DNA from 4 places in the Paenibacillus sp. FSL P2-0089 genome. Region 3 is predicted to be linked to each of the others. Evidence: predicted binding sites of a transcription regulator. Region 3 holds the regulator's gene; each other region holds the start of a gene.

The links. The regulator Rex, encoded in region 3, represses fermentation and respiration genes when NADH is low (regulators of the CRP and FNR family bind a similar motif). The targets are predictions, from matches to a motif close to TTGTGAAATATTTCACAA.
Region 1: NST69_RS07290 (flavocytochrome c) is a predicted target of Rex. The motif match lies at 4,146-4,163, and genes of this name have one in related genera.
Region 2: NST69_RS29080 (formate/nitrite transporter family protein) is a predicted target of Rex. The motif match lies at 3,622-3,639, and genes of this name have one in related genera.
Region 4: pflB (formate C-acetyltransferase) is a predicted target of Rex. The motif match lies at 3,287-3,304, and genes of this name have one in related genera.

What each region holds. Positions count from the first base shown of each region.
Region 1 is NZ_CP152006.1:1,808,811-1,814,756, forward strand. It holds gene NST69_RS07270 (hypothetical protein) at 1-233, opposite strand, end outside; gene NST69_RS07275 (flavocytochrome c) at 418-1,848, shown strand; gene NST69_RS07280 (FMN-binding protein) at 1,874-2,233, shown strand; gene dcuS (DcuS/MalK family sensor histidine kinase) at 2,438-4,051, shown strand; gene NST69_RS07290 (flavocytochrome c) at 4,179-5,738, shown strand; gene NST69_RS07295 (FAD-dependent oxidoreductase) at 5,822-5,946, opposite strand, start outside.
Region 2 is NZ_CP152006.1:6,830,285-6,836,230, reverse strand. It holds gene NST69_RS29095 (formate--tetrahydrofolate ligase) at 1-915, shown strand, start outside; gene NST69_RS29090 (hypothetical protein) at 947-1,759, opposite strand; gene NST69_RS29085 (FAD-dependent oxidoreductase) at 2,137-3,501, shown strand; gene NST69_RS29080 (formate/nitrite transporter family protein) at 3,740-4,567, shown strand; gene NST69_RS29075 (MFS transporter) at 5,109-5,946, shown strand, end outside.
Region 3 is NZ_CP152006.1:4,572,392-4,578,337, reverse strand. It holds gene dinG (ATP-dependent DNA helicase DinG) at 1-1,997, shown strand, start outside; gene NST69_RS19165 (redox-sensing transcriptional repressor Rex) at 2,147-2,797, shown strand; gene NST69_RS19160 (amidohydrolase) at 2,787-4,088, shown strand; gene NST69_RS19155 (DUF5590 domain-containing protein) at 4,118-4,639, shown strand; gene NST69_RS19150 (aminoglycoside adenylyltransferase domain-containing protein) at 4,951-5,118, shown strand; gene NST69_RS19145 (hypothetical protein) at 5,344-5,886, shown strand; gene NST69_RS19140 (AAA family ATPase) at 5,879-5,946, shown strand, end outside.
Region 4 is NZ_CP152006.1:4,817,372-4,823,317, forward strand. It holds gene pflA (pyruvate formate-lyase-activating protein) at 77-814, opposite strand; gene pflB (formate C-acetyltransferase) at 937-3,198, opposite strand; gene adhE (bifunctional acetaldehyde-CoA/alcohol dehydrogenase) at 3,461-5,946, opposite strand, start outside.

The sequences.
Region 1 (5,946 bases), 2.8 Mb from region 3:
AAATCATCGTAGATCCGCTTAATCGCTTCCGGCTCAGTAAGCACAATATCCTTCTGTTCACCGGGAACAGAAGATAGGCGGGTAATTTCCAGAGCGGCGATATCTTCCAGATGGATGGTTCGGGTAACTACTCTTTTGAATGAAGTATAGCGGCTCGCGGTGTAGCTCATCAGGGAGACACCGGCTGCTGCCAGAACAGCACCGGCCAGCCAATATTTTTCGCTTTTTTCCATAGTTTCTGTTCCTCCTAGTGATACGGTTGTATAAGCTCCAATTATAAATCTATAAACACATTCAAGCAAATTCACTACCTTTATTTACTTTATCATTTCTTTAATTACTAAATATTCTTGTCAGGGCTCCTTCAGGTTATGATGATTGTGAAAATATGCACAATAACAATTGGAGGAGAACTGAATGAACAGAAAGAGATGGGGAAGTCTGCTGGGCAAGGGGTTGCTGCTGGCAAGTCTGGTGGTATTGCCTGCATGTAACAGCACCAAAGGGGAGTCTACGGACATTGTTATTATCGGCGGCGGCGGCGCGGGAATGACTGCTGCCATTGAAGCGCATAATCAGGGAGCCAAAGTGATATTGATCGAAAAAATGCCTATGCTTGGAGGCAACACCGTCCGTGCGGAAGGCGGATTGAATGCGGCAGGAACACCTTATCAGGCAGCGGCTGGCATTACAGACAGTCCGGAGCTGCATTTCGAGGATACCATGAAGGGCGGCAAGAACCTGAACAACCCGGATCTGGTCAGAACACTTACGAACGGTGCGGCGGTTTCGGTGGAGTGGCTGAAGGAGAATGGAGCCGAGCTGTCTGAAGTGGGACGCGCAGGCGGGGCAAGCGTGAACCGGATTCACCGTCCGGCAGGCGGGGAAGCGGCAGGGAATTTCATCGTAGTCGCGCTGAAGAAGAAGCTGGAGGAGTACAAGATTGATGTGCGCCTGCGGACGACTGCCGATGAGATCGTCAAGAACAAGGACGGCGTGGTTACTGGAGTGAAGGTGACGGATAAGGATGGCAAGCAGTACACGATTAGTGCGAATTCCGTTATCCTGGCGGCTGGCGGTTTTGGAGCTAACATGGACATGATCAAGGGGTACCAGCCGAAGCTGGAAGGGTTCTCTACCACTAACCACCCGGGCGCAACCGGAGATGGTACAACGATGGCAGAGAAGATTGGTGCCAAGCTTGTAGACATGAAGGAGATTCAGATTCATCCGACCACCATTCCGAATCAAGGCGTGCTGATCACGGAAGGGGTACGCGGAGACGGTGCGATTCTGGTCAATAGCGAAGGCAAGCGATTCACGAATGAACTGCTGACCCGCGATGTCGTGTCCCAGAATATTCTGGCCCAATCCGGTAAAGTAGCTTACCTGATCTTCAATGATGAGCTGCGTGCGAACCTGAAGGCAACTGAGGTTTACTTTGGAATGGATCTGGTCAAAGAAGCGGCAACACCTGAAGAATTGGCGGCACAGATTGGTGTAGATGGCAAAGCGCTTGCGGATACACTGAAAACGTATAATGGCTTCGTTGCTTCCGGCAAGGATACAGAGTTTGAACGGCCGGATCTTAAGCTGTCTTTTGAAAAGGGTAAGTATTATGCAATTCAGGTAACACCGGGAATCCACCATACCATGGGCGGAGTAGCAATTAACACCCAGGCTCAGGTGCTGGATACCAAGGATCAGGTCATTGCCGGGCTGTATGCTGCGGGCGAAGTAACCGGCGGAGTACACGGCGCGAACCGTCTGGGCGGTAATGCACTGGCAGACATCACTACCTTCGGGCGGATCGCAGCGGATGAAGCTGTGAAGGCACTTAAGAAATAGGAACTTTCAGAAGGAGGAATTATTCATGCACAAGTGGACAAAAACCTTGCTGTTCTCTGCCCTCGCGGCTGCAACAGTACTAACAGCTGGATGCTCATCATCTTCCGGCAAGTATGTGGACGGGACATATGATGGAACAGGCAAAGGGGTTAAGAGTGATATTAAAGTGGCGGTAGAGATCAAAGATGAGAAGATCGACGCCATTACCGTAAAGGAGCATAAGGAGACGCAGGCGATGATCGATGCGGCTGTAGAGAATACGATTCCTGAAATTATTGAAAAGCAAACCACAGAAGGCGTAGACGCCCTCTCCGGGGCTTCCGGCTCCAGCGGCGGAATTATTGAAGCGGTGACCCAGGCGCTGGAACAGGCCAAGGAGCAGTAAGCTATCATCTATTTGTCTATACAAGAGTTGTGAAAAGTTCATTCCAGCAAGCCCAGCCCTCCTGTCTCCGGCAGAACGGCTGGGCTTGCTGCATAGTTACATCCCCAGAAACAATCACTCTGGAGTAGCTTTACAAATTCTAGTTCAAATAATATAGTTCGAATGGTATAGGAATATGGGACATGAAGGGAGGTCTTCGCACCAGTGGCCAGGAAAAAAAGCTACAGTCTGCGCACAATGATTGCCGTCATGGTGTCTGCCGTTGTCCTGCTGGTACTGCTGATTTTATATTTTATTTTCCGGAATCAGATTATTCCGCAGACCCGGCAGGCGCTGGAGGATAAGGCGATTACGATTGCCCGTACCATCGCCCTGATTCCGCTGGTCTCTGAGGGACTCAGTGAGGGCAACAGCAAGGAGATTCAGGACTACACCTCAAGGATCGCCCGCCGCAATGATATTATGTTCGTGGTCGTGACAGATATGAAGGGAATCCGCTATTCTCATCCGGATGCTTCGCTGGTCGGTCTGCCCTTTGCGGGAGGCGGCCAGGAGATATCGCTGCGCGGAGGGGAGAGCATCTCCGAAGGGGCTGGTCCGCTCGGCAGATCCCTGCGCGGCTTCGTGCCAGTCTATAACAACCGGGGGCATCAGGTGGGTGTGGTCATTGCCGGTCTGTCCCTGGAGCGGGTCGAGCGGCTGGTCCTGATGAATGAGTGGACGATTATTGCGATTCTGGTCTCGGGAGCCTTGCTTGGAGCGGGAGGAGCATTCATTCTGGCGGCCCGGATCAAGCGGATGGTGTTCGGGATGGAGCCGGAGGACATCTCCAAGCTGCTCCAGGAACGCAGTGCGATGCTGGAATCCACGCGTGAGGGAATTATTGCCGTAGATCAGGAGGCGCGGATTACCATCCTTAATATGGAAGCACAGCGGCTTCTGCGGGCTGCGGGGATTGGCGGGAGCGCCATGAACCGGCAGATTGCCGAGTATTGGCCGGAGCTGGGTCTTGAGCAGGTATTGGCTGAGGGAGAGGGGATACAGGACCGGGAGCTGGAGCTGGGAGACAGCTCTCTTTTGGTGAACAGCCTGCCAGTCCGGGTGAATGGGAACATCGTTGGCGCGATTGCTACCTTCCGGGATGAAACCGAGCTGGCTGTGCTGGCGGAGAAGCTGTCGGGAGTCTCGGTCTATGCAGAAGCGCTGCGCTCCGGTGCCCATGAGTTCATGAACAAGCTGCATGTCATTATGGGCATGACGCATATGGGTCTGTATGATGAGCTGCAGCAATATATTCTGGGAACGGTAAGCAATTACCAGAAGGAGATCGGGTCGATCACAAGACAGATCAAGGACCCGGTGCTGGCCGGATTTCTGCTGGGGAAGCTGAGCCGGGCACGCGAAGCGGGGATGGAGCTGCTGCTGACCGGAGACAGCTATCTGCCGGAGCCGGCTGATCCGCAGGTGATTCATGAGCTGATTACGATTGCCGGCAATCTGCTGGATAATGCCCTGGAGGCGCTGGGGGAGCTCTGTGAGCAACCCGTGAAGCGGGTGGAGCTTGCTTTTCAATATGAAGAAGGGCGGCTGCTATGCGAGGTTAGCGACAACGGTCCGGGAATTCCGGCGGGCCTGGGGGAGAAGATCTTCGTTCAGGGCTACTCCTCCAAGGGTGAACAGCGGGGAATCGGCCTATATCTGGTGAAGAAAAGTGTAGACAAACTGGGGGGTCATCTTGAGCTTGCCGCCGGCTGCGGGCCGGGAGCGCATTTTATCGTGGATGTGCCTTATGAGGTGAAGGAGGAGGAGGGGATGTGAACATTTAAGGTCCATATGCCCGCTTACTTTAGTTACAAAACTCTTTAATAATTTACGGAAGGTTCCACAAACCGCTTCTTTGACGCTATGATAATTGTGAAAATATGCACAAGGGGGCACAACTCACATGAATAAGAGATTAACAGCGGCGCTTATCCTCATTCTCTCTGTGATGCTGGTGATTGCAGGCTGCGGAAGCAACAATGCGGGCAGCAGCAAGAATGAGAGCAAGGGAACAAACAGCGCGACCACAGAGCCTGCAGCAACGGCTACACCTAAAGAGACAGCAGAGGCCGTATCGGGGGCATCCGAAGCGAGCTATACTCCGTATGATCAGTTAAAAGATAAATATGATATCGTCATCGTCGGCGCGGGTGGTGCGGGAATGTCTGCTGCACTGGAAGCCAAAGCGGCCGGCATGAACCCGGTCATCCTGGAGAAAATGCCGGTAGCCGGTGGCAATACAACCAAATCCTCCTCAGGGATGAATGCTTCGCAGACCAAGTTCCAGAAGGAGCAGGGCATCGAAGACAGCAACGAACTGTTCTATGAAGAGACCCTTAAGGGCGGACATGATACGAACAATAAGGAGCTGCTGCACTTCTTCGTGGATCAATCCGCAGGTGCCATTGACTGGCTCGATTCCATCGGAATCCGCCTGAACAATATTACAATTACCGGCGGTATGAAGGAGAAGCGTACCCATCGTCCGGAGGACGGCTCGGCCGTGGGACAATATCTTGTAGCAGGACTTGTCCGCAATGTTCAGGAGCAGGGAATTCCGCTGTTCGTCAATGCGGATGTGAAGGAGCTTACGGTACAGGATGGTAAGGTGAACGGCGTGAAGGTGCTGTTCAACCAGGCCGATGACAAAACGATCAGCGCAGCAGCAGTTATCGTAACCACCGGGGGCTTCGGTGCCAACAAGGAACTGATTGCCAAGGTTCGCCCGGATCTGCAAGGACTGGTAACGACCAACCAGATTGGCAGCACCGGCGACGGCATTGCCATGATTGAGAAGGTCGGCGGAACTACCGTAGACCTGGATCAGATTCAGGTTCACCCGACTGTACAGCAGGAGAAATCCTACCTGATCGGTGAAGCGGTCCGGGGAGAAGGGGCTATTCTTGTATCTGCTGAGGGCAAGCGCTTCGGCAATGAGATGGATACCCGTGACAAGGTGACGGCTTCAATTAATACACTTCCTGAGAAATCCGCTTATCTCGTGTTCGACGCCGGAGTGAAATCCCGTGTCAAGGCGGTAGATCAATACATCAAGATGGGTGTAGTCAAGACCGCAGATACCATCGAGGCACTGGCGGATCAGATGAAGGTTCCGGCCGCTGCACTTAAGACCACCGTGGAAACATGGAACAGTGCGGTGAAAAGTAAGTCGGATGCCGAGTTCGGCAGAACAACCGGTATGGATAATGATCTGTCCGGTGCTCCGTATTATGCGATTCAGATCGGCCCTGGAATCCACTATACGATGGGCGGAGTGGTGATCAACACCAACACTGAGGTCTTGAACAAAGACGGCAAGGCGATTACGGGCCTGTTCGCGGCAGGAGAAGTGGTCGGCGGGCTGCACGGCGAGAACCGCATCGGCGGTAACTCGGTAGCCGAGATTATTATCTTCGGACGTCAGGCAGGGATTAAGTCGGCTGAATTTGTAAAAGCGCAATAAGCTATTATTCTATATTGTTCTCATGTAAAAGGGATGCTCCGCAGCCATCAGGCTATGCGGGCATCCCTTTCTGTGTTGCAGCTCTAAGGCTGTATCGCCGGGGAGGGCGCAGGCTTGGCCGACCGGGTCAGCGAGAACAGCTCCAGCTCCGGACGGCTTTTGCCGGCCAGCGTATCGGCAAGCAGCTCGGCGGCAATCATGCTGTAGA
Region 2 (5,946 bases), 2.3 Mb from region 3:
CCGAATCTGGTGCAGACGCTGGAAGGAACCCCGGTCATTGTACATGGCGGCCCGTTCGCCAATATTGCCCACGGCTGCAGCAGTGTAATCGGAACCCGCTACGCACTGAAGCTGGGCGATGTGGTAGTGACGGAGGCAGGCTTCGGCGCAGATCTGGGCGCGGAGAAATTCATGGACATCAAATGCCGTCAGGCCGGGCTGGCACCTTCGGCTGCTGTTCTGGTGGTTACGGTGAAGTCGCTGAAATACAACGGCGGCGTCCGCAAGGAAGAGCTGTATGAGGGCAATCGGCCAGCGCTGCTCTCCGGATTGTCCAATATGGAGCGGCATATTGAGAATCTGCGCAAGTTCGGTGTGCCTGTGTTGGTGGCGCTGAATCATTTTGAAGGGGATGCCCCTGCTGAAGTGAATGAGGTGCTGGAAGCCTGCGGGCGGCTGGGGGTACCTGCTGCGGTGTCCAAGGTATGGGCTGAGGGAAGCGCGGGCGGACAGGAGCTGGCGAAGGAGCTGATGAAGCTGCTGGACCGGGAAGAGCCTGTGAATTATGCGCCGCTGTATGAAGACCATCTGGATATCCCGTCCAAAATCAACCGCATCGTCACGGAGATCTACCGTGGTGCGGGAGTAGCCTTCTCTCCGGCAGCCAAGCGCAGTCTCGCTGTCATTGACCGGCTGGGCCTGCATCATCTTCAGGTCTGCATGGCCAAAACCCCGTATTCCTTCTCGGATCAGCCCCGGCTGCTCGGAGCCCCGGAAGGCTTCACCATGGGCGTCCGGGACATCACCCTGTCCCTCGGGGCGGGATTCGCTGTTGTGATCACCGGCAACATGGTCACGATGCCGGGTCTCCCCGCCAAGCCCGCAGCAGAAAGCATACTGGTCGATGAGGATGGCGTAATTTCCGGTCTGGAATAAGACATCAGCAGCTAATAGTTGTAGTTTGGCCTCACTTTACCGCAGATATGCTGCGGAGGGTGAGGCTATTTTGTATGCCAAAACAAACATGTCTTTCAAGGCACAACCCCAGCATGAAAATGAGCAGCGCGCCTAAAAACAGAACGAACACAATGGGACTGGGCGCGCCGCGTAGGCCAAATGTAATCGAAAAACCGATCACAATGGGACCTGGAACGCCGGGTAAGCCAAATGTAATCAAAAAACCGATCACAATGGGACCGGGCGCGCCGCGTAGGCCAAATGCAATCAAAAAACCGATCACAATGGGACCGGGAGCGCCGCGTAGGCCAAATGTAATCGAAAAACCGATCACAATTGAACAGGATGCGCCGGGTAAGCCGAATGTAATCGAAAAACCGATCACAATTGAACAGGATGCGCCGGGTAAGCCGAATGAAATCGAAAAACCGATCACAATGGGACCGGGAGCGCCGCGTAAGCCAAATGTAATCGAAAAACCGATCACAATTGGACCGGGCGCGCCGCGTAAGCCGAATGTAATCGAAAAACCGATCACAATGGGACCGGGCGCGCCGCGTAGGCCGAATGTAATCGAAAAACCGATCACAATGGGACCGGGCGCGCCGCGTAGGCCAAATGTAATCGAAAAACCGATCACAATTGAACCGGGAGCGCCGCGTAAGCCGAATGAAATCGAAAAACCGATCACAATGGGACCGGGCGCGCCGCGTAGGCCGAATGTAATTGAAAAACCGATCACAATTGGACTGGGAGCGCCGCGTAAGCCAAATGTAATCGAAAAACCGATCACAATTGGAGTGGGTCGGGTAGCGTAAGCCAAATATAATCGAAAAACCGCTCACAATTGGACCGGGCGCGCCGCGTAGGCCAGATTCACTCCTGCTGTTTCCTGCTCCTGGCAGACATAATGCCCCTCCTCCGGGGGAAACTAAGCCAAGGTTGAAGAGTGCAGCGGCGGTACAAATGGAGTGGATGATGCGGTGAAACTCCAAAGTTATTAAAATTTGAAATTGTGAACAATGTGAGAAAAATCACAATAACTCTTGCAATGTGATAAATATCACAATATAATCAGTGTATAAAGTGAAAACAATCACAAATGTAAAGTTGTATAAACGCAGTCAGTACAGCACTTTTTTACAGACGCAATCACAAGCCCTACTAAATAAGCTTTTCAACTTGGAGGAGGAAGAAATTATGAAAGTAGCAGTTATTGGATGTACCCACGCCGGAACGGCCGCCATTGTAAATACCGCACAGTTATACCCGGATGCCCAGATTACGGTGTATGAGCGCAACGATAATATCTCATTCCTGTCTTGCGGCATTGCCTTATACGTTGGCGGTGTGGTCAAGGACCCGCAGGGACTATTCTATTCCTCCCCGGAACAACTTGCCGCCCTGGGTGTGCAGACGAAGATGCGTCATGAGGTAATCAACGTGGACACCGCCCGCAAAACCCTAAAAGCCCGCAACCTCGTGACCGGTGAGGAAATGGAAGATACTTATGACAAACTCATTATGACAACAGGCTCATGGCCGATTGTGCCTAAGCTTGAAGGAATAGAGATGGAGGGCATCCTGCTCTCGAAGAACTACAATCATTCCAACACCATTATCGAAGAAGCACAGAAGGTGAACAGAATTACTGTGGTCGGCGCCGGTTATATCGGGGTCGAGCTGGTAGAGGCTTTTCAGATGAATGGCAAGGAAGTTACGCTGATTGATGGGGAAGACCGCATCCTGAGCAAATATCTCGATGAAGAGTTCACCGCACCGATCCAGCAGTCGCTTGAGGATCACGGCATTAAGCTGGCGCTGGGCGAGAAGGTCGCCTCCTTCGCAGGTGAGAACGGCAGAGTGACCAAGGTGATTACGAGCAAGGGTAAACATGAGACGGATCTGGTTATTCTCTGCATCGGCTTCCGTCCGAATACCGAGCTGCTGAAGGGCCAAGTGGATATGCTGCCGAACGGCGCGATTATGGTTAACGATTATATGCAGACCAGCCTGCCGGATGTCTATGCTGCCGGTGACAGCTGCGCGATTCATTACAATCCGACTGGTAAACACGCGTATATCCCGCTGGCCACCAACGCAGTGCGTATGGGAACGCTGGTTGCCCGCAATCTGGTCTCGAACACGATCCCTTACATGGGTACGCAAGGCACATCGGGCATCAAGATCTATGAGGACAATATTGCCGGAACCGGACTGACTGAAGAGGCTGCTGCAGCCGAGGGAATGGATACGGAGAGCGTGATGCTGATCGACAACTACCGTCCGGAGTTCATGCCGACCTTCGAGCAGGTTCAGGTAAAAGTGGTCTTTGACCGTGCCACCCGCCGCATTCTGGGCGCGCAGATTATGTCCAAGATGGATCTCACGCAGTCGATCAATACCGTATCGGTCTGCATCCAGAATAAGATGACCGTGGACCAGCTGGCCTTCATCGACTTCTTCTTCCAGCCGCATTACAACAAGCCATGGAATTTCCTGAACACCGCAGGCCTTCAGGCTCTGCCGAAGCTGGCTGCCGTTAAAGAACCTGTACACGTATAAGAGCTGAATATTTTGCCGGAGCCCGCTTAGGGCTCTTTTTTTGTGAACTCTCGATGCAATGGCAGCCGGGAATGAAAAAAATTTTCTGTACAGCCCGCTTTTATGGTAAATTTGACATGTCAGTGAAAACTTTCACGTGGTTTTTATGATAGTGACTTTTATCACGTAAATGTGATTGGGATCACGTTACAATGGCATAAAGGAACAAATTTTAAGTAATTAGAAGGGGATAGGAATCATGGCTTATAACAAACCGCAGGGAATCGCTGAAGTGACGGTAGAGAACGGAATTAAGAAGGCGCATAATCCGCTCAGCACTGTACTCATTCTCGGTTTCCTGGGAGGAGCGTTTATCGCGCTCGGATTTTTGCTGGATATTCGTGTCATTGCCGGTGCACCCGCTGAGTGGGGGTCCATTGCTAACTTCATCGGGGCTGCGGTGTTCCCGGTTGGACTGGTGCTGGTGCTGCTTGCCGGAGGCGAACTGCTTACGGGCAATATGATGGCGGTGCCGCTGGCTTTTATGGCGAAGAAGATTTCGTTCTGGGAAGTCATGAAGAACCTGGTGCTGATCACGCTCAGCAACCTGGCAGGCGCCTTGTTCGTCGCTTATTTCTTCGGTCACATCGTTGGCCTTACATCAGATGGCGTGTATCTGGAGAAGCTGGTAAGTATGGCGGAGCATAAGATCGATGCTACGTTCCTGCAGGCTTTTATCTCCGGGATCGGCTGTAACTGGCTGGTAGCGCTGGCGGTATGGCTGTCGTACGGGGCAGATAATTTCAGCGGCAAAATCCTCGGTATCTGGTTTCCGACCATGGCGTTCGTGGCCATCGGCTTCCAGCACGTTGTAGCTAACATGTTCCTTATCCCTGCTGCGATCTTCGAAGGGCATTTCACCTGGGCCCAGTACTTCGGCAACTTCGTTCCGGTCTGGCTGGGCAATCTGACGGGCGGCGCGATCTTCGTGGCTGCTGCGTACTGGATGGCTTATTTGCGCAAGGAGCCGGGTGCTGTGAGCCCTTCCGCGGGCGTCCCTGCTGCGGGATTGAAGAAACACGCTTAATCCTTATGGGCCCGGTGTGAATCACATCGCCGGACTGTAACATAGCTTGGCCTAGCACTTCCTGCTTCTCGGCACCCTGCTTCAAGGGATTCGTAGAGACAGGGGGTGTTTTTGTATAAAGATAAGAATTTATATGCTTCGCGTTATAATTATCCTTATCTTTCTCGCTGAAACGGTACCGTCCTGTAAAAGGACGGCAAAGCCGTTTCTACTTGTTTGGTATAGGTACAGCAGGATCATCCTCCGGACAAAACAAAATTCACCGTGCAATCCGATTCGGGGGAACGAAATCGGATCTCACGGTGAATAAAATAGGGAGTGTTTCATATGGATCATTACCCCGGCTTCCGGGGAACGAATCAGTGCCGGCAAGGTATTTTTGTTTACGTGTGAAAGAGCGGGTTATAGAATATAAATATCACAAATTATATCCCGGTTTCCCGCGATACAGCATTAACGCACATGCTTGCCCCGCCCCCTGTTTTGGGATGATACTGGATGGATTAATGACAGCTATGTTACAGGGGATGACAGACAAGATATGAGATTCATGCAGGCCTATCCGAAGGAAATTAAAGTATTCTTGATTGCCAGTCTGATTAATGCTACCGGCAGTGCACTGATGTGGCCGCTGGTTACAATGTATGTATTCGATGAACTGGGACGCAGTATGAAAGACGCGGGAATCGTGCTGCTGGTGCAGTCACTTGGCGGGATTGCCGGTCAGCTGCTGGGCGGTTCGTTGTATCATAAGGTAGGAGTGAACCGCCTGATTGTCGGCGCTTTGGCGATGAATGCCTTGACGCTGTTTGCCCTCCCGTGGGCGAGCGGAAGCTGGAGCGTATTCATAATCGTTATGGGTATGATGGGATTGTTCAACTCCCTCTCCCTCCCGGCGATCCAGGCGTTTATCGGTTTCCGGTTCGCGGAGCAGCGCGCAGAGCTGTTCAATATCATCTATGTTGCCAATAATATAGGGGTAGCCCTGGGAACCGCGCTGAGCGGCTTCCTGGGCAATTATATGCTGAGCTTTGTGCTTAACGGGGTGACCTCGGCCGTATTTGCCGGATTCTTCTTCGTCTATCTGCGTAAGGTAGGGACGGCTCCGGCTCACAGCACAGTATCGAAAAAGCAACCGCAGAATGAAGTGTCGGGCTGGAGACTCCTCGGCCATATACGGATCTATCTGTTCATGGCGGTGGGCTCGATGTTCCTGCTGATCGGCAATTCGATCTGGAACAGCGGAGTCTCGCCGTTCATTATCTCGGAAGGCTGGTCGAAGCAGCTGTACGGCTTCCTCTGGACGCTGAACGGTGTGCTGATCTTCGCGGCGCAGCCGCTGGTCAGCCTGATCAAGCGCGGGTTCGCGCAGACGTCAA
Region 3 (5,946 bases):
GAACAGGCACCGGTAAATCGCTGGGTTATCTGCTTCCGGCCATCTACCATAGTGTGAAAAGTGATCAGAAGGTGATGGTCAGCACGCATACCATTAACCTTCAGGACCAGCTGCGGGAGCGGGATATTCCGCTCTTAACCAGCGTTGTGCCGTTCCCGTTCAAGGCCTCCATCTTTAAGGGAAGAGGGCACTATTTGTGTCTGCGCAAGTTCGAACATCGAATGAACAAAAAGGACTTTACGAGTCCAAGGGAAGAAGCGCTCACCGCTGCGCAAATGCTCGTTTGGCTGACTCAGACGACGACCGGCGATGATGAGGAGCTTAACTTAAGCGGACGGGGCGGCGATTTCTGGGAGACTGTAGCCAGTGATACTGACTCCTGCCTGGGACGCGCCTGTCCCTGGTTCCGCAAATGCTATTACCACCGGGCCAAGCATGAAGCCGGGATCTCCGATGTGGTAGTCACCAATCACTCCAAGCTGTTCGCAGATGTCAAAGCCGGGCATCAGCTTCTTCCGGCTTACGACCATCTTGTAATTGATGAAGCCCATCATCTGGAGGATATTGCCGGCAAGCATCTTGGCATGCAGATGAAATATTTCACATTCGCCCATACCCTCACCCGACTCTATAAGGATAGCCGGAGCGGGCAGCTGCCTGCCCTCCGCCAGAGTCTGCAGTCTTCGGGCAGTGAGCAGGCTTCCGAATGGAGCGGCGTGATCGACCGGATCTATCCCGATCTGCTGACGGTGAAGGAGTCCTGGGATGCGCTCAGCGACCGGCTCTTCAGCCTGCTGCCTGAGCGCAGCGATGCCGGGGCCGGTGAAGCAGGCCAGCTGGTGGCACGCCTGCAGCCGGGCAAGAAGCCGAAGGATTGGGAGGAGCTGGCTGCCCTTGAGAATACACTGAACCTCAGTCTGAGCGATATCATCCGCAAGGGCGACAAAATGCTCAGTGAGATGCGAGACACGGACAGCCAATCCTCCTCAGACAGTCTTGTGACCGATATCGGCGGGTTATTCAAGGATCTGGCATCCATTAGAGAGCAGATCCGCTTCTTCATGAGTCTGAACGATGAGAATATCGTGTATTGGCTGGAGGGAAGCGGTAATTATAAGGGCAAGTCGCTGCAAATGTATGCTGTTCCTGTAGATGTCAGCACCCAGCTCAGGGAGCTGTTCTTCGATAAGAAGAAGAGCATTATCCTGACCTCGGCCACCTTATCCGTGGATAAATCCTTCCAGTTCATGATTGATAACCTGGGGCTTGGCGAGGCTGCAGAGCAGCGGCGTCTGATGACTGCACTGCTTCCGTCGCCATTCAAGTATCGTGAGCAGGCTCTCCTGGTCATCCCCCGGGACTTCCCGAGCGTCAAGGGGAGTATTGGGGATGCCCGCTTTGTGGACACCCTCGTGCACTCCCTTGCCGAGACAGCTGTAACTACACGGGGACGGATGCTGGTGCTGTTCACCTCCTACAAGATGCTGCGTCAGGTGTATGAACCGCTGAAGGAGGCACTTGCCTCACAGGATATCGCGGTGCTCGGACAAGGTGTGGAAGGCGGCAGCCGGAGCAAGCTGATCCGCCGCTTCCAGGACAGCCCGGCTTCGGTCTTGCTGGGTACCAGCAGCTTCTGGGAAGGGGTGGATATCCCGGGAGAAGCATTGACCTGCCTGGCGATTGTCAGACTGCCGTTCCAGCCGCCGAATCACCCGCTGGCAGAAGCGAAGTCAGAGCTGCTTCAGGCACAGAAGAAGAATCCGTTCATGAAGCTGTCCGTGCCGCAGGCTGTCATCCGCTTCAAGCAGGGCTTCGGGCGGCTGGTCCGCACGGCGCAGGACCGGGGCATCGTAATTGTGTACGATACCAGAGTCATTGAATCGCATTACGGAAAGTACTTCCTGTACTCGCTCCCCGGTCCCAAGATGGAGCATATGCTCACCGAGCAGATGGTCCCGAGAATTGCCGAATGGCTGGATGACGGCGGGGTTTCCTAATTCATCTGCTATTGCTATTATTAATAAGTCATGATTATCCTGAAGATCCGTTCCCGCCTGTCCTGCCACTCCGGCAGGCGGCGGGGCACGGTTGCTATAATTGTACGGAATGAAGTGTAGGCTAACAAAACTTTTAAGGAGGAGAATACATGAAATCGGATAAAATATCGGAGGCCGTCGTGCGCAGGCTCCCAGTGTACCTGCGTTTCCTGAACGATCTCCAAAAACGTGAAATCTCCACAGTCTCTTCTCAGGAGCTGGGCCAGAAGCTTGATCTGAATCCCGCCCAGATCCGCAAGGATTTGGCTTATTTCGGTGATTTTGGCAGAAAAGGCATCGGCTATGATGTATCTTATCTGATTGAGAAGATCCGCCATATCCTGAAGCTTGACCAGCAAATTAATGTTGCACTGGTTGGAGCCGGTAATCTCGGTCATGCCTTGTCTAACTACAACGCTTACTTGAAGGATACGATGAAGATTACTGCCATCTTCGATGCCTACCCGCCGAAGGTGGGCCAGCAGATCAACTCGCTGGTTGTGCAGCCGATGGAGGAGCTAAGCAGTACAATCCGCTCGCAGGGCATCCGGATCGGGATTATTACCGTGCCCGACAGCGAAGCCCAGAACGTAGCTGATATTCTTGTCGATTCCGGTATCGAGGCGATTCTGAACTTCGCACCGGTTATTCTCAAGACGCCTGCCAATATCCGGATTCATGCCGCAGATTTCACCACAGATCTGCAGAGCTTGGCCTATTATCTGCATGATGGAAAGGATGAGGCTGAAGATGAGCAGTAAGATCACGATAATCAAGAATGGGCACTTCCTGGTTCCGGGCAGTGACAAGCCGGTACTGAGCGGGTACATGACCCTGGAGAATGATTTGATTACTTACATAGGTGAAGCTGAGCCGGTAGTGGAGGATGGCGCACAGGTCGTAGACGGCAGCCGTCTGCTGTTCATGCCTGGTCTGGTCAATACCCATGGTCATACTGCAATGTCACTGCTGCGCGGGTACGGCGACGATATGGTGCTTCAGACTTGGCTGCAGGAGAAGATGTGGCCGATGGAAGAGAAATTCACTGGTGATGATGTATATTGGGGAACCTCGTTGTCCGTGCTGGAGATGCTGAAGGGCGGCACAACCACCTTCCTCGATATGTATGATCATATGGACCGGGTAGCGGAAGTGACCGAGCAGTCCGGTATTCGTGCGGTGTTAATGCGCGGCGTAATTGGGCTGTGCCCGGAAGAGGTACAGCAAGCGAAGCTCGCTGAGGCGATTGCTTTTGCCCGTAACTGGCACGGCAAGGCTGACGGCAGAATTACGTCCATGCTCTCACCGCACGCCCCGTACACCTGTCCTCCAGAGTTTTTCATGAAGTTTGTGCAGGCTGCCCATGATCTGGACCTGCCAATGCACACCCATATGTCCGAGACGCGCCATGAAGTGGAACAGAACGTGGCCGACTACGGCCTGCGTCCGGTCGCGCATCTGGAGAAGCTCGGGATGTTCACCCGTCCTTCGCTCATTGCCCACGGGGTTCATCTGAATGATGAAGAGATTGGGATTCTGGCCCGCTATAACGTTGGCGTGTCGCATAACCCCGGCAGTAACCTTAAGCTGGCGAGTGGTGTTGCGCGTGTTCCTGAGCTGCTGCGAGCCGGGGTTAAGGTTTCCCTGGGTACAGACGGAGCGGCAAGTAACAATAATCTGGATATGTTCGAAGAGATGAGGCTGGCGGCTCTGATCCACAAGGGTGTAAGCGGTGATCCTACAGCGGTACCGGCTCCTGAGGCGCTTCTGATGGCTACGGAGTATGGGGCTCAGTCTATTTTCCTAAGCGGGGTAGGCCGGCTTGCAGCAGGAATGAAGGCCGACTTCATCGCACTTGATATTGACCAGCCTCATCTGCTGCCGCATACCGATCTGCTCTCCCATGCCGTATATTCGGCAAGTGCCAAGGATGTGGAGCATGTATGGGTGAACGGCCAGCAGGTTGTGAAGCATGGACAATGCCTGACACTTGATGAAGAAGCCATCCGCCGCAAAGCACAGGAGACGTTCGAGAGCCTGCTTAAACGGTAATTCAGGGGAACGGGAAAGGAAGCAGCGTGGTGAAGAAGAAGAGGAGAAAATGGATCTGGCTGGGGATTACCGTGGTGCTGCTCCTTCTGTTCGGACTAAGCCAGTTCTATGCCTACATTATGAAGGACCAGTGGAACGAGCGGAGTGAGGCCAAGGAGCTGGCCCGGGCGCGTGCCGGACTAACAGAGGTAACCAAGGCTCAGAAATCTGTCTGGAATGAGAATGAGATCTATTGGGTGCTGACCGGTAAAAATGAAGCAGGGACCGAGCTGATGGTGTGGGTCCGTTTCACCTTGGAGGGCAAGCCTGCCGGAGGCGACAACGACCTGTATGCTGAGGAACTGAGCAATGGCACCTCAGAAGAGAAAATGCGCGGAATCATAGCCGCCCAGCTGCCGGATATTACGATCGAACGGCTGCTGCCCGGTGTATACAACGGGGAATATGCCTGGCAGCTATTTTACAAAAAAGACGGGCGATTCTATTACAACTTCTACCGCTTCAAGGATGGCAGCGCCATCGGTGAGGGGTACAGCCTGCCGAACCGTTAAGCTAAGCGGTGAGCGGCAGAATAAAAACGGGGGGACAGATTATCTGTTCCTCCGTTTTTTTATCCATCATGTTGAAAAGTTTGAGATACATCAATTGATATACGGAGTGTATACCTCGTCTGCTAGCGCTAACCTACATATATGTCGAGGAAGATGAAATAGGAAATTTTAGCACATTTGGATGATTAAAGCGAAATTGATCTGCTGATCGTCATTCGGAAGCGCATTTAGAGCGGTACAGAACTGATGAGAATTATGTGTGCGGCGGCTTTGAGGATGCTGATCTGGCGGCGGATTTTGCATATTAAGAAATCACCAGGGAGTGGGGGCTGCAGCAGTTGCCGGAAGTCTATCACGGCTTGCTTAGACAGTGTCTGAAGGAATATTGCGGTGCGGCAGTCGCCGAAGGCTATGAACCGCGCGAATTAACTGATTTTGCAGAATATATGATGGCTGAAATCAAGCGTAATCTGGAGTAACAGTTGGCCGGTCTAAAATGATTATCTATTGAAACATCCAGAAATTAGTATCAAAAATTTTAAATATATTCACAACTTTATGTAAAATCGTATATACACCTATGATATACTACTACTTGTACTAAGACATGCTTAAGAGCATGTCAGTCTCGGATGGGCGCTAGACACGCTGGCTGGTCTTTATTATAGAGTTATGCTCGGTCATTATTGAGAGGAGGACGTTTCTTGAAACTTCGTCTTGTGCCTGTACTGCTAACGTCTCTGCTGTCTGCTGCATTATTGTTTGGTGGCTGGTATTCTTACCGTACATTCGCGGTGCAGGAGCCGCTGCAGAAGCTGGTATCATCCTACGAGGGAGTGAAGGATTCCCATATTACTATTAAACGCAATGAGGTCACTTTGAAACTGGATTTGCAGCCGGGCACGAAATTACGTGAACTGGTGCAGTATGTATCAAGAGAAGGCAGCACTGCTATTGACGGACGGACCCTGAAGCTGGATGTGGAACAGAAGCCGAGTGAACTGCTGGATGAGTATTGGGATAAAGCGATGTTCTCTGTAGCAGAAGCGATGGAGAGCCGGAAGTATACATTGATACCAGCCAAGCTGGACGGATTGAAGGAGCAGGAGAGCAAGTACAGCGGGGTTACAGCTACCACAGAGATTGACGACAATAATGTATATGTAAGCCTGAGCAACGGCACAGAGAGCAAATTTATCATTCTGCCGCGTGCAGCAGCCAAGATGGGAGTGTGGAACAATGCCTAAGTACTGGAAAGAGGTTGTAGCTGGATTCATTCCGGTCATGCTGATTTTTATGGCTTTTGT
Region 4 (5,946 bases), 240 kb from region 3:
CAGTCAGGTTTCCTGACATAGAAAAAAGCGAAACTCCTCTGAATAGAAGCTCCGCTTTCGAAATTATTATATGCAATTAGACCAATGCGGTCTGCATACGGCCTTCTTCAATCAGCCGGTACGCACGCTGCACTTCTTCATCGGAAGGTGACTCTACCCCTTCAAGCTCATAGGGACGGCCAAGCTCCTTCCATTTGTAGATGCCCATTACGTGATAAGGCAGGATTTCGAACTTCTCTACTCCATTAAGTGTGCCAATGAACCGTCCAAGATTCTGTAGATCCTCTTCCTTGTTGTGAATGCCTGGAACATAGACATGGCGAATCCACATTTTACGGTTATTATCGGATAACCAGCGGGCCAGCTTCAAGGTACGGTCGTTGGACTTACCGGTCAGCTTGATATGCGCTTCATCATCAATATGCTTCAGGTCCAAGAGCACCAAGTCAGTAACATCCAGCAGGTCGCTGATTTTCGATCCATCATTATAGCCGTTGGTATCAAGCGTGGTATGCAGATTCCAGCGTTTCTTCACCTCGGTGAACAGTTGCTTCACGAAATGCGCCTGGAGGGTTGGTTCACCGCCGGATACGGTCAGGCCGCCGCCGGACGTTTTATAATAATTCAGGTAAGGCTCAATTTCCGCCAGTACTTCCTCGACGGTCATTTCCTTGCCTTCATTGAGTTCCCATGTATCCGGGTTGTGGCAGTATTGACACTTGAGCAGGCAGCCCTGCATAAAAAGCACGAAGCGGATACCCGGGCCATCCACCGTTCCAAACGTCTCCAAAGAGTGGATATGTCCTTTAAGCATGAGATGTCATCCTTTCGAAAAAAACTTAAAATTTTAACCACTTTCAGACAAGAGTGTACCGCCCTCTTGCAAGGGCGGCAGCTCTTTGATTGATTTCAGTTCTTGTAGAACAAGAATGCTTCTTACATGGAATCGTGGAATGTACGGTTGATAACATCCATCTGTTGTTCACGGGTCAGCTTGATGAAGTTAACAGCATAGCCGGATACGCGAATCGTCAACTGTGGATAGTTCTCCGGATGATCCATAGCATCGAGCAGCTGTTCACGGTTAAATACGTTAACGTTCAAGTGCTGAGCGTTATTGTGGAAATATCCGTCCATCATGAAGACCAGGTTGGACTTACGGGAATCTTCGTCTTTACCCAGCGCCTTAGGAACGATGGAGAAGGTATTCGAGATACCATCCTGTGCATCGGAGTAAGGAAGTTTGGCAACAGAGTTCAGGGATGCCAGTGCGCCCTTCTTGTCGCGTCCGTGCATTGGGTTAGCACCAGGAGCGAATGGTTCGCCTTTTTTACGTCCGTCAGGAGTAGTACCAGTCTTTTTACCATAGACAACGTTCGAAGTGATAGTCAGTACCGATTGAGTCGGCACAGCATCACGATACGTTTTGTTTTTGCGGATCATCGACATGAAGGTTTCAACCAGCTCAACAGCAATGCCGTCAACAGCGTCGTCGTTGTTACCGTAGCAAGGGAATTCACCCTCAGTTTCAAAGTCGATAGCAATGCCTTCTTCGTTGCGGATTGGCTTAACCTTAGCGTATTTGATTGCGCTCAGGGAGTCAGCAGCAACGGACAGTCCGGCAATACCGCAAGCCATAGTACGCAGAATGTCGCGGTCATGCAGCGCCATTTCGATACGTTCGTAGGAATATTTGTCATGCATATAGTGAATGATGTTCAGCGTATTGACATAAGTCTTAGCCAGCCATTCCATCATTGGTTTGAAGCGTTTCATTACTTCATCATAATCCAGGTATTCAGAAGTGATAGCAGGATATTCAGGACCTACCTGAGCACCGGATTTCTCATCTTTACCGCCATTGATCGCATACAGCAGAGCCTTAGCCAGGTTGGCACGGGCACCGAAGAACTGCATTTGCTTACCGATACGCATTGGGGATACGCAGCAGGCAATCGCATAATCTTCACCCCAGTATGGACGCATTACATCATCGTTCTCATATTGGATAGCGCTGGTCTCAATAGATACCTTAGCACAATATTTTTTGAAGCCTTCCGGAAGCTTCTCGGACCACAGTACAGTCAGGTTTGGTTCTGGAGCAGGTCCCAGATTGTACAGGGTATGCAGGAAGCGGAAGCTGTTCTTGGTTACGCGGGTTGTGCCGTCTTCAGCCATACCACCGATGGATTCTGTAACCCAAGTTGGGTCGCCGGAGAACAGGTCGTTATAGTCAGGCGTACGCAGGAATTTCACGATACGCAGCTTCATTACGAAATGGTCAACGATTTCTTGAGCTTGCTCTTCTGTCAGAGTACCTTCTTCAACGTCGCGTTGAACATAGATATCAAGGAAGGAAGATACGCGTCCAAGGGACATTGCCGCACCATTCTGTTCTTTAACAGCTGCCAGATAACCGAAGTATACCCATTGTGTAGCTTCTTTGAAGTTCGTAGCCGGTTTGGAAATATCCATACCATGAGCTGCAGCCATTTGTTTCAGTTCGCCAAGAGCACGCATTTGCTCGGACAGCTCTTCACGCAGACGGATAACATCTTCTGTCATGGAGTCAACTTCAAGCTCAGCCAGTTGCTGCTTCTTGTCTTTAATCAGGAAATCAATACCATACAGAGCAATACGGCGATAGTCGCCGATGATACGTCCGCGGCCATAAGCATCAGGAAGACCTGTGATTACGCCCGATTTACGCACAGCTCTCATATCTGGTGTATATGCATCAAATACGCCTTGGTTATGCGTTTTGCGGATGTTCGTGAACATGTCAACGATATTCTGCGGAAGCTCGAAGCCGTATGCCTTAGTAGCATCGATCATCATCTTGATACCGCCGAACGGCTGAATGGAACGTCTGAAAGGCGCGTCAGTCTGAACGCCGACAATCTGTTCCTTGTCCTTGTCAATGTAGCCAGGAGCGTGGGAAGTGATGGTGGAGACAGTATCGAGGGATACATCCCATACGCCGCCTCTTTCTCTTTCTTCCTTGCTCAGCTGGGAGATAATCTTCCACAGTTCAGTTGTATTGCTGGTAGGTCCAACCAGGAAATCTTCAGTTCCTTCATAAGGCTTGATGTTCTTGGCAATAAAGTTGTTAACGTCAACTTTCTTGGCCCAGACACCTTTTGTGAAATTTCTCCAACCCGATTTTGCTTCTAATACTTCTTTTTCAATCACCGACATGCTAAATCCCTCCATTTATATTTATTATATTTGTAGAGATCGCGGGCTTGAAGGTTAATCCCGTGTCTCGTGATCCCGAGGCTAATAGTTGTTATAAAATTCACAATCACATCTTCATAACGGGGATCGTTGTCTATATAAACATTTTAGTTTATTTTCTGAAAAAGGACTGTGACAAATATCACTCTTTCGGTGATATTTGTCACTTCCATCCAGTCCCATATTAACCTTTAACCTTATTCTTTGCCAGGCAACCGTTAAGTTAGTTATCGAATTTGCCGTAGAATGCGTTGCGGTATACATCAGCAAGCTCGTAGACCAGCGGCATTTTAGGATTGGCAGTAGTACATTGGTCTTCAAATGCACGGTCAGCCAGATAGTCTACACGGGATTCGAAGTCCTTAGGATCGAAACCAAGAGCCGAGAAGGATTCTTCGATACCGAGTTTTTTGTTCATGTCGCGGATTGCATTGATCAGGCTGGTTACGCCTTCTTCGGTAGTGCGTGCAGGCAATCCCAGAATACGGGCGATTTCTGCGTACCGTTCGTCAGCTACAAAGTGCGAATATTTAGGGAACGAAGCGAACTTCGTAGGTTTCTTGGCATTGTAACGGATAACATGCGGCATCAGGATCGCATTGGTACGGCCGTGTGCGGTGTGATACTGTCCGCCCCATTTGTGTGCCAAGCTGTGGTTAATCCCCAGGAATGCGTTGGCAAAGGCCATACCGGCAAGCGTCGAAGCATTGTGCATTTTCTCACGGGCCAGCTTGTCACCTTGCAGTGCGGATTTCTCCAGCCACTGGAACACCAGTTGGATGGCTTTGATTGCCAGACCATCGGTATAGTCACTGGCCATTACAGATACATAAGCTTCGATAGCATGTGTCAATACGTCCATTCCTGTATCGGCAACTGCAGTCTTAGGCAAGCTGTAGACAAACTCAGGGTCAATAATTGCTACGTCTGGAGTCAGCTCATAGTCAGCGAGCGGATACTTGGTATTATTGCCTGTTGTCTTGTCTGTGATAACTGCGAACGATGTTACTTCAGAACCTGTACCCGACGTGGTTGGAATGGCAACGAATTTCGCTTTGTTGCCGAGCTTAGGGAATTTGTATACCCGTTTGCGGATATCCATGAACTTCTGTTTCAGGCCGTTGAAGTCTGCATCCGGATGTTCGTAGAACAGCCACATGCCCTTGGCAGCATCCATTGGGGAACCACCGCCGAGTGCGATGATGCAGTCCGGCTGGAATCTGTTCATCATAGCTGTACCTTTTTCTACAGTAGTAGTCGATGGATCCGGTTCAACTTCCGAGAACACTTCGATCGCTACAGGAGTCTGGCGCTGACGCAGATAGTGCTCAACTCTTTCAACATACCCCAGTTTAACCATTACAGGGTCAGTGATGATAGCAACGCGTGTGATATCAGGCATTTTGGCCAGGTACTGAGTGGCTCCCTTTTCGAAGTAAATCTTGTCAGGCACTTTAAACCATTGCATATTCACGGTACGACGATTCACCCTTTTCACGTTGATCAGATTGATTGCAGTGACGTTCTGCGATACCGAGTTGCGTCCGTAAGATCCGCAGCCCAGTGTCAATGAAGGGATATTAGTGTTGTAAATGTCGCCGATTGCGCCGTGAGTCGATGGCGAGTTGACGAGAATACGTCCGGTCTGCAAACGGTTGGAGAACTTCATGATTACTTCTTCGTTGTTGGAATGGATAGCCGAGCTGTGGCCCATGCCGCCAAATTCAACGATTTGAGCTGCGCGCTCGATACCCTGGTCAGCATTCTTCACTTTGTAGCAAGCCAGAACCGGGCTCAGCTTCTCAGCGGACAATGGATATTTAGTACCTACACCTTCAAGCTCAGCTACCAGGATCTTCGTTCCGGCAGGAACCTGAATGCCGCACATTTCAGCGATCTTCACAGCGGATTGGCCAACGATAGCCGGGTTAACTGCACATTTCTCTACGTTCATTGCGCCGCTGGTCAGCTTAGCTGCTTCTTCTTTGTTCACAAAGTAACAGCCGTTTGCAATCATTTTCTTTTTCACTTGATCGAAGATGGCTTCTTCAATGATAACTGCCTGCTCGGAAGCACAGATCATACCATTATCAAAAGTCTTCGACAGGATAAGGTCTGTTACAGCCTGATCAATATCAGCACTCTTCTCGATGAAAGCAGGCACGTTACCAGGACCTACGCCGAGTGCCGGTTTGCCGCAGCTGTAAGCTGCCTTGACCATTGCCGATCCGCCGGTTGCCAGAATCAGTGCAACGTCCGGATTGTTCATCAGTGCGTTTGTTTTGTCCATCGTAGGAAGCTCAATCCATTGGATGAAGTTCTCAGGTGCGCCTGCTGCTACGCCTGCATCATGCAGAATTTTGGCTGCTGCCGCACTGCACTCTTGCGCTGACGGGTGGAAACCGAATATAATAGGGTTACGTGTCTTAGCGGAAATCAAAGCTTTAAACATCGTGGTGGATGTTGGATTGGTTACCGGTGTGATACCCATAATGATTCCGACTGGTTCAGCAATCTTCTGGAAGCTGTCATAAGCGTTATCCTCAATAACGCCTACAGTCTTGTCGTACTTAATACCGTGCCAGATATATTCAGTGGAGAAGATGTTCTTTGTAATTTTGTCTTCGTATACTCCGCGTCCTGTTTCTTCAACAGCCAGTTTTGCCAGGTACATATGCTTGTCGAGTCCGGCCAGCGCCATTGCATGAA